2 regions of the Streptomyces capparidis genome follow, and region 2 is predicted to be linked to the other one. Evidence: riboswitches for the same ligand, from Rfam matches in the RefSeq annotation. Region 2 holds a riboswitch; the other holds the start of a gene.
The links. A riboswitch is a leader RNA that binds a small molecule or an ion and turns the genes downstream of it on or off. The one in region 2 is predicted to bind S-adenosylmethionine.
Positions count from the first base shown of each region.

Region 1: it holds a riboswitch for S-adenosylmethionine, as region 2 does, so the genes downstream of both, ACYVO2_RS14705 (aminotransferase class V-fold PLP-dependent enzyme) here and thrC (threonine synthase) in region 2, are expected to answer to the same signal.

Region 1 covers NZ_BAAGTD010000015.1:85,510-89,913, forward strand. Annotated here, with positions in the region: gene ACYVO2_RS14695 (hypothetical protein) at 1-26, shown strand, start outside; gene trpD (anthranilate phosphoribosyltransferase) at 183-1,259, shown strand; SAM riboswitch class IV at 1,433-1,550, shown strand; gene ACYVO2_RS14705 (aminotransferase class V-fold PLP-dependent enzyme) at 1,627-2,958, shown strand; gene ACYVO2_RS14710 (Lrp/AsnC family transcriptional regulator) at 3,004-3,285, opposite strand; gene ACYVO2_RS14715 (hypothetical protein) at 3,456-3,689, shown strand; gene ACYVO2_RS14720 (NYN domain-containing protein) at 3,826-4,404, shown strand, end outside.
Region 2 covers NZ_BAAGTD010000003.1:167,494-171,897, reverse strand. Annotated here, with positions in the region: gene ACYVO2_RS04180 (alpha,alpha-trehalose-phosphate synthase (UDP-forming)) at 1-211, shown strand, start outside; gene ACYVO2_RS04175 (glucosyl-3-phosphoglycerate synthase) at 266-1,261, opposite strand; SAM riboswitch class I at 1,488-1,630, shown strand; gene thrC (threonine synthase) at 1,624-2,985, shown strand; gene ACYVO2_RS04165 (MoaD/ThiS family protein) at 2,982-3,260, shown strand; gene ACYVO2_RS04160 (cold-shock protein) at 3,838-4,041, shown strand.

The DNA of each region.
Region 1 (4,404 bases), on a different contig from region 2:
GGCTCGGACGGCAGCTCGCCTCGTAGCGGCCCCGGGCGGGCGGGGCGGCCCCGGCCGGGCGCGTCCCGCCTGCCGGACTCAGCCACGCCCGCGGTCGGCCCGCTCAGTAGGGTGGTCGGCGTCCTTCGTCGACGCGCCCCTCGCCCCGTGCGCGAGGGGGCCGACCCACTGGAGCGTGGACCATGAGCGATGCGACCCCCGCAGGCGGCGACCGCGCGCGGGCCACCTCCTGGCCGGCCGTGCTGAACGCGCTGCTGCGCCGCGAGGACCTCTCCGCCGCCGACACCGCGTGGGCGATGGACCAGATCATGAGCGGCGAGGCCACCGACGCCCAGATCGCCGCGTTCGCCGTCGCGCTGCGCGCCAAGGGCGAGACCGTCGCCGAGATCAGCGGCCTGGTCCGGGCCATGTACGCGCACGCCCGGCTGATCGAGGTGCCCGGGCCCACCGTGGACATCGTCGGCACCGGCGGCGACGGCGCGAAGACCGTCAACATCTCCACCATGTCCGCGGTCGTGGTGGCCGGCGCCGGGGTGCGGGTGGTCAAGCACGGCAGCCGCGCCTCCTCCTCGGCCAGCGGCGCCTCCGACGTGCTGGGGCAGTTGGGCGTGAACCTGGAGCTGTCCCCGGAGCGGGTGGCCGCGGTCGCCGAGGAGGCGGGCATCACCTTCTGCTTCGCGGTGAAGTTCCACCCGGCCCTGCGGCACGTGGCCAGGGCGCGCCGCGAGATGGGCATCGCCACCCCGTTCAACCTCCTCGGCCCGCTGACCAACCCCGCGCGGGTGCGGGCCCAGGCCACCGGCGTCGCGGACGCGCGGATGGCGCCGATCGTGGCCGGGGTGCTGGCCGACCGCGGGGTGTCCGCGCTGGTCTTCCGCGGCGACGACGGCCTGGACGAGCTCACCACCACCGCGACCTCCCAGGTGTGGCGGGTCCGGGACGGCCGCGTCACCCGGGAGGCGTTCGACCCGCGGGACGTGGGCCTTGACCTGGTGCCGGTCAGCGCCCTGGTCGGCGGGGACGCGGCGCACAACGCCGCGGTGGCGCGGCGACTGCTGGCGGGGGAGCGGGGGCCGGTGCGGGACGCGGTGCTGCTGAACGCGGCGGCGGCGCTGGTGGCGGTGGACCAGACGGACGCCCCGCTCACCGAGCAGATCGCGGCCGGGATGGAGAGGGCCGCCCGCTCCATCGACTCCGGCGCCGCCCGGATGACCCTGGACCGCTGGGTGGAGGCCACGAAGGACGCCCCGGAGAAGTAGGCGCCGGGCGGGCGGGGGCGGACGGGCCGCCGTGCCGTGCGCGGCCCGCCCCGGCCGCCCCCGGCGCCCGCCTCGCCCGGGCGGCCCCGGGCCGGGGCGCCCGCCCCCGCCCCCGTTCCACACTCTGAGCCGCCCTGGGAGGGGCGTCCGGGGCTGTGCCATACTCCACCGCAGGTCACGAGTGACAGCGATCAAGGCCCCGGCCCGCTGTCCGGCAACCCTCCGTCCGTGGCGGGGTGCCCCGGGTGATGACCGGGCCGTGGGCGCGGGTGCCCGCGGCAAGCGCGGGCTCCTCACGTCTCGGCGCATGCCCCCAGCGGGTGGTGCCCGCGGAATCGTCTTCCTGTCCGGTATGGGAGCTTCCGCAATGGTTCTGCACTCTTCCCCCGTCCGCACCGCCCCCCGCCCCGCCACCGGCGGCGCCCTGCCGCTTCCGGTGCTGGGCCACGACGTCCTCGTCCCCCTGGCCGACGGCACCGAGGCGCCCTACGCCGCCCTGGACCACGCCGCGTCCGCCCCCGTCCTGCGCCGGGTGTGGGAGGACGTCGCCGCGTACGCGCCCTACTACGGCAGCGTCCACCGCGGCGCCGGGTACCTCTCCCGCCTGTCCACCGAGCTGTACGAGCGCAGCCGTGCCGAGGTGGCGGACTTCCTGGACTGCCGGGAGGACGACCAGGTCCTGTTCACCCGCTCCACCACCGACTCGCTGAACCTGCTGGCCGCCGCGCTGCCCCCGGGCACCCGCGTGTACGTGTTCGAGACCGAGCACCACGCGGCCCTGCTGCCGTGGCGGGGCGCCGAGGTGGTCTGCCTGCCCGCCCCGCGCGGCCCGCGGCAGGCCGTCGAGGCGCTGGAGCGCGCCCTCGCCGCGGACACCGGCGGGGGACCCCGCCTGGTGTGCGTGACCGGCGCCTCCAACGTCACCGGCGAGCTGTGGCCCGTCGCCGACCTCGCCGCGGCCGCCCACCGCCACGGCGCGCGGATCGTCCTGGACGCCGCGCAGCTCGCCCCGCACCACCCCGTGTCGGTGACCGGGCTCGGCGTGGACTGGGTGGCCTTCTCCGGCCACAAGCTGTACGCCCCGTTCGGCGCCGGGGTGCTGGCGGGGCGCGCGGACTGGCTGCGCCGGGCCGAGCCCTACCTGGCGGGCGGCGGCGCGAGCAGGCAGGTGGTGCGGGACGGCGGGGGCCTGCGGGTGGACTGGCACACCTCGGAGGCGCGGCACGAGGCCGGGTCGCCGAACGTGATCGGGGCCCACGCGATCGCGTCGGCGTGCCGGGCGCTGACCGAGGCCGGGTTCGACCGCCTGGTGGCGCGCGAGCGCCTGCTGCTGGACCGGCTGCTGACCGGGCTGGCCGCGGTGCCGGGGGTGCGGGTGCTGTCGCTGTTCGGGCCGGACGCGCCGCGGGTGGGCGTGGTGTCGTTCGTGGTGGCGGGCCGGGACAGCTCCGCGTTCGCCCGGGCGCTGTCGGACCGGTACGGCATCGGGGTGCGCGACGGCCTGTTCTGCGCGCACCCGCTGGTGCGGGTGCTGCTGGGCGAGGCCGCGGACGTGCCCGGGGAGTGCGGTGACGGCGACGGGGCGCCCGGCACGCTGCACGCGGTGCGGGTGAGCTTCGGCGTCGGCACGCCGGACGAGCACGTGGACCGGTTCCTGGCCGCGGTGCGCGAGCTGGCCGCGGGCCCCGCGGAGGACTAGCCGCCGGGCGGGGCACCGGGCTCGGCGCCGGGCGGGGCGCCGGGGTCAGGCTTCCAGGCCGATGGCGAACGCCGCCTCCAGGTCGTGCTGGGAGTAGGTGCGGAACGCCACGTGGGTCTCGGTGTACGTCACCCCTGGCACCTTGTTGAGACGGCCGGGGATGATGTCGGCGAGGTCCTCGTGGTTCCGCACCCGCACCATGGCCACCAGGTCGTAGGCGCCCGTCACCGAGTAGACCTCGCTGACCCCGTCCAGCGCGGCGATCGACTCGGCGATCTCGGGGATCCGGTCCACGTTGGTCTTGACGAGCACGATCGCGGTGATCACGGTGGCTGTCTCCTCGGGTCGCCCAGGTAGCGCTGCGCGGACCAGCGTATCCCGCGACACGGACGCCTCCGCAGGCCGTAGGGTTGCCCGCAGCGCGGGACGGGGCCGCCGGGAAAGGCGGCCGGACGGCGGCACCGACACTGACCGACACGCAGACAAGGACGACCACCATGGCGGTTCCCGTGCCCACCGAGCGGACCAGATGGCGCTGCACCCTGTGCGGCAACCTCACCCGGTTCGACGTCACCCGCACCAGCCGGGTCGTGGAGTACACCCACCTGGACCTCGCGGGCGAGCCCGCCGTGGAGGAGCGCCAGGTGCTCAGCGACACCATCGAGTCGGTGCGCTGCCGCTGGTGCAACGCGGTGGACCAGGTGGAGCTGGTCGAGCGGCCGGGGAGCTGATTACGGGCCCGGCCCGGCCGGGAGACAATGAATGAGGACGACAGCGGGCGACACACGGGGAGGCGCCGGAAGACGCGGAGCGCGGCACGCCGCACCCCCGTGGAAGGGCGGCGGGTCGGAGAACGGAGCGGCGGACGTGAGGGAACGTGAGGGCGAGCAGGCGCGGACGGAACCGGACCGGGCACGGGCGGACGCCCCGCCGGGGCGCGACGCGGGCGAGTCGCCTCCCGAGGAGGTCCTGGACCGGCCGCTGCCCGAGGGCGTGCGCCGCCGGGTCATAGGGCTGGCCGCCGAGGCGTTCGGCTCGTTCGGCCTCGCCGAACTGCCGCCCCAGTTGCGCCAGTACGCCCGCTTCACCCCCGCCCGCCGGGCCAAGTTCGCCGCCACGGCCCTGGCCACCGCCCTGGAGGGCGACGCCGCGTTCCGGCACCGCATGGCCGCGCGGCTGCGCCAGGCCCAGCCGGAGCTGGCCGAGGCCCTGGACGCGGGCACGGTCCCGGCCGCCGCCGACCCCCTCGACGTCGCCGCCGCCGCGTACCTGCTGCGCCCGCCCGGCTGGACCAAGCAGGTCGTCGCGGCGGGCGACGAGGCGGAGCGGGAGCGCAGCGAGCGGGCGAACGAGGCGGCGCTGCGCGAGCTGGCGCGGGTCAAGGCGGAGCTCGCCGAGCTGCGCGCCGGCGCCCGCGCCGAGGCGGACAAGGCGCGCGCCGAGCTG
Region 2 (4,404 bases):
GTCCCGCGAGGCCGGGGCCGCCGCCGAGATGGCGCAGGACGCGCTGATGGTCAACCCGTACGACGTGATCGGCACCGCCGAGGCCCTGCACGAGGCCCTGTCCATGCCCGAGGAGGAGCGCGCCGCCCGCTGCAAGCGGCTCGCCGCCGCCGGCGCCGCCCTGCCCCCGCAGCGCTGGTTCCTGGACCAACTGGAAGCCCTGGGGAACTGAGCCCGGCACCGCCGCCCGGGGGCGGGGCTCCGCCCCCGGGCGGCGGCGCCGGGCTCACACCGCCGTCGCCGCCCGGTGCCCGCGGTACTCGGGGACGGTCACCATCGGGGGCCGCTCCCTGGCCATCACCTCGTGGGTGCGCGCCGCGAAGCCGCCGTCCGGGTGCCGCTCGAACTGGGTGAGCAGCGGCGACACCGGGGCGCCGCCCACGGCCAGGCGGCCCGAGCGGGCCAGCCGCTCCAGCGCCGTGCGGTAGATCGTCGCCGCCATCCGGCCCAGCGCCCGCCCGTCCTGGTGCCTGTGGTGGCGCACGCCCACGTCCACCTGCGCCAGGCGGTCCAGGCCCACCGTCTCCAGCGCGTCCACCAGCAGCCCCAGCTCCACCCCGTAGCCGCACGGGAAGGGCAGTCGCTCCAGCAGCGAGCGCCGCGCCGCGTACTCCCCGCCCAGCGGCTGCACGAACCCGGCGAGCGCCGGCCAGTGCAGGTTGAGCAGGGGCCTGGCCACCAGCTCGGTCACCCGGCCCCCGCCGCCGGGCACCACCGCGCCCCCGCTCTCCAGCGGGCGGTCGTACATGGCCTTGACGAAGTCCACGCCCGGGTCGGTCAGCAGCGGCCCGACGATGCCCGAGACGAACCGGGAGTCGAACTCGCGCAGGTCGGCGTCCACGAAGCAGACGATCTCCCCGCGGGTGGCCAGCAGCGACCGCCACAGCACCTCGCCCTTGCCCGGCACTGCGGGCAGCCGCGGCAGTATCGCGTCGCGGTGCACCACCCGCGCCCCGGCGCGCGCCGCCACCTCGGCCGTCCGGTCCGTGGAGCCGGAGTCCACCACCACGATCTCGTCCACCAGCGGCACCCGCTCCACCAGGTCCCGGCGGATCGCCGCCACGATGTCGCCGACGGTCCGCTCCTCGTCGAGCGCGGGCAGGACGACGCTGACGGTGCCCTCGTGCCCCGCCGCGGCCTTGGCCCTGGCCAGCAGCTCCAGCGGCCGGTCCGCGGTGGACCAGGACCGCCGGGCCAGCCAGCGGTCCACCTCGTCAAACACGTGCGGGCTCCCTACGGGTAGTGCGTGCGCCGCGCCCCGGTGCGGCACTGTGATCGATCTCGCGCTTCGGACGGTCCTGACCAGTGTGCGGGCCATCGGTTACAGTCTTGAAAACGTACCGCCGCGAACGAAACGGCGGTGCGGTCGCCTGCGGGGCAGGTGCGGCTTCCACCGCACTCGCGCTCCCGGCGGCAGGACAAACACACCCCACCCGGGGTGTCATACCAGCTCATCCAGAGGGGCAGAGGGAACGGCCCGTTGAAGCCCCGGCAACCCTCCAGCCGGTCTTGCGACTCATCGCGCGAGGCCCCGGCGGGGAAGGTGCCAAGTCCGTCCTGCGGCGAAACGCGCCGCCAGGGAAGATGAGGAGAAAGGGCCTCGCTTTGGCTACGCCGACCTTCAGCACGCACGCCGGAACCGCCGCGGCCGCCACCTCCGCGGGCGCGCGAACCGGAACCAGCACCTCCGGTACGGTCGCCCCGTTCGGCCCGGCCACCGCCCTGTCCTGCCGCGAGTGCGGCGAGCGCGGCGAGCTCGGCCCCGACTTCGCCTGCGCCTCCTGTTTCGGGCCCCTCGAGGTCGCCTACGACTTCGGCTCCGCCGACCCCGAGGCGCTGCGCGCGCGGATCGCGGCCGGGCCCGCCAGCATCTGGCGCTACGCCCCGCTGCTGCCCGTCCCCGCCGACGTGGCCACCCGGCCCAACCTCAACCCGGGCTGGACCCGTCTGGTCGAGGCCCGCAACCTCGCCCGCGAGCTCGGCGTCACCGGCGGCCTGCACGTCAAGGACGACTCCGGCAACCCGACCCACTCCTTCAAGGACCGGGTCGTGGCCATCGCCCTGGAGGCCGCCCGCACCTTCGGCTTCACCACGCTGTCCTGCTCCTCCACCGGCAACCTCGCGGGCGCGGTGGGCGCCGCCGCGGCGCGCGCCGGGCTGCGCTCGTGCGTGTTCATCCCGCACGACCTGGAGGCGGGCAAGGTCGTCATGGCCGCGGTGTACGGCGGCGACCTGGTCGGCATCGAGGGCACCTACGACGACGTGAACCGCTTCTGCTCCGAGCTGATCGGCGATCCGATCGGGGAGGGCTGGGGCTTCGTCAACGTCAACCTGCGGCCGTACTACGCCGAGGGCTCCAAGACCCTCGCCTACGAGATCTGCGAGCAGCTCGGCTGGCGGATCCCGGACCAGCTCGTCATCCCGATCGCGTCCGGCTCCCAGCTCACCAAGATCGACAAGGGGCTGCGGGAGCTGATCGCCCTCGGCCTCGTCGAGGACCGGCCGTACAAGATCTTCGGCGCCCAGGCCACCGGCTGCTCCCCGGTCTCCGCCGCCTACCGCGACGGCCACGACGTGGTCCGCCCGGTCCGGCCCGACACCATCGCCAAGTCCCTCGCCATCGGCAACCCCGCGGACGGCCCGTACGTGCTGGACATCGTCCGCCGCACCGGCGGCGCGGTGGAGGACGTCTCCGACGCCGAGGTGGTCGACGCGATCAAGCTGCTCGCCCGCACCGAGGGCGTCTTCGCCGAGACCGCGGGCGGGGTGACCGTCGGCGTGCTGCGCAAGCTGCTGGAGAGCGGCCGGCTCGACCCCGCCGCCGAGACGGTGGTGCTCAACACCGGTGACGGCCTGAAGACCCTCGACGCGGTGGCCCCCACCACGGGCCCGACCGCCACCATCCGCCCGACCCTTGACTCGTTCCGAGAGGCTGGCCTCGCATGAGCGTTTCCGTTCGCATCCCGACCATCCTGCGCACGTACACCGGCGGACAGGCCGAGGTGACCGCGGAGGGCGCCACCCTCGCCGAGGTCCTGGACGACCTGGAGGCCCACCACGCGGGCATCCGCGCCAGGATCCTGGACGACACGGGCAAGCTGCGCCGCTTCGTGAACGTGTACGTCAACGACGACGACGTGCGCTTCTCCGACGGGCTCGGCACCCCCACTCCGGACGGTGCCGGCGTCTCGATCATTCCCGCCGTGGCCGGGGGCTGCTGACGCGCCTGGTTCTCCCCATTCCGCTCCGCTCTCCCTGCTGTCCCGATCGCCCCGCCCGCCGTTCCCGCGCCTCCCCCGTTCGAGGGGAGCCGCGGACGGCGCGCGGGGCGGTTGCTTGTTACGGGATCGAGGCGCGATAGAGTGAGCCGACGGCAGGCGCGCGCCACAAAAGACACACCCTGCCCCGACGGGCACGGCGCATCGCAGATCCGCACTGGAGTTCTTGTACCGCCGCACCAGTGTTCAAACCCCTTCGAGGGCAAAGGCCGCGTTCCCCGGTGATCCGCGGGGGTGGAGCCGCCCCGGGCGTTGCGCGAGTCGCGTGAAGATACGCCCGAACCGGGGGTGTTGATTGTGCGGTTAGGTCTTTTATGTCTGGTCCAACTTGCCCTGGTTCATGGGGACTTGGTCACTTTCAACCGTTCCGGCTCGCTCAGAATTCTCGTCCGATTGACCTGTTGCGCAGGGCATCTGGACAGATACATTCAGCGGCGGTCGGCGCGTTCCGAGGGAGACACGACGACCCGGATCCGCGGAGTGTGGATCCGTGAAAGGGCCAGTAATAGGGGAGTTTGGAATGGCTCAGGGCACCGTCAAGTGGTTCAACGCGGAGAAGGGGTACGGCTTCATCGCGGTCGACGGTGGTGCGGACGTGTTCGTCCACTACAGCGCGATCCAGATGGACGGTTACCGCACCCTGGAAGAAGGCCAGCGGGTCGAGTTTGAGATCTCGCAGGGTCAGAAGGGGCCGCAGGCGGACATGGTCCGCGTGACCGGCTGAGCCTTCCGGGCTCCGCAGCGCCGTAAACCCCCCGGTCAGGGCAGCGCTCGCACGGCTTGTCCGCACGGGCGTGAAAGGGTGGGTTTCGGCCCCCACTCCGGGTCGCAGACCCGGAAGGCGACGGCACGGCCCACGGGCCGCACGGCGTCAGGGGGTTATGGGGGACGGCAACAAACGGTCTTCTGCTGCGAAGGACCCGCACTCCTACGGGGGTGCGGGTCCTTCTTTGCTTGGGGGCGGGGCACGGCCGGCGCGGCGGCTCGGAGCGGGCTCCGGGGCGGCCGACCCGGCCAGCCCCACCGGTCGCCCACCCCCGTCAAGGGGCCCTCGCACGTGGCTCGCGCAGGGGGTCGTCCCCATCGG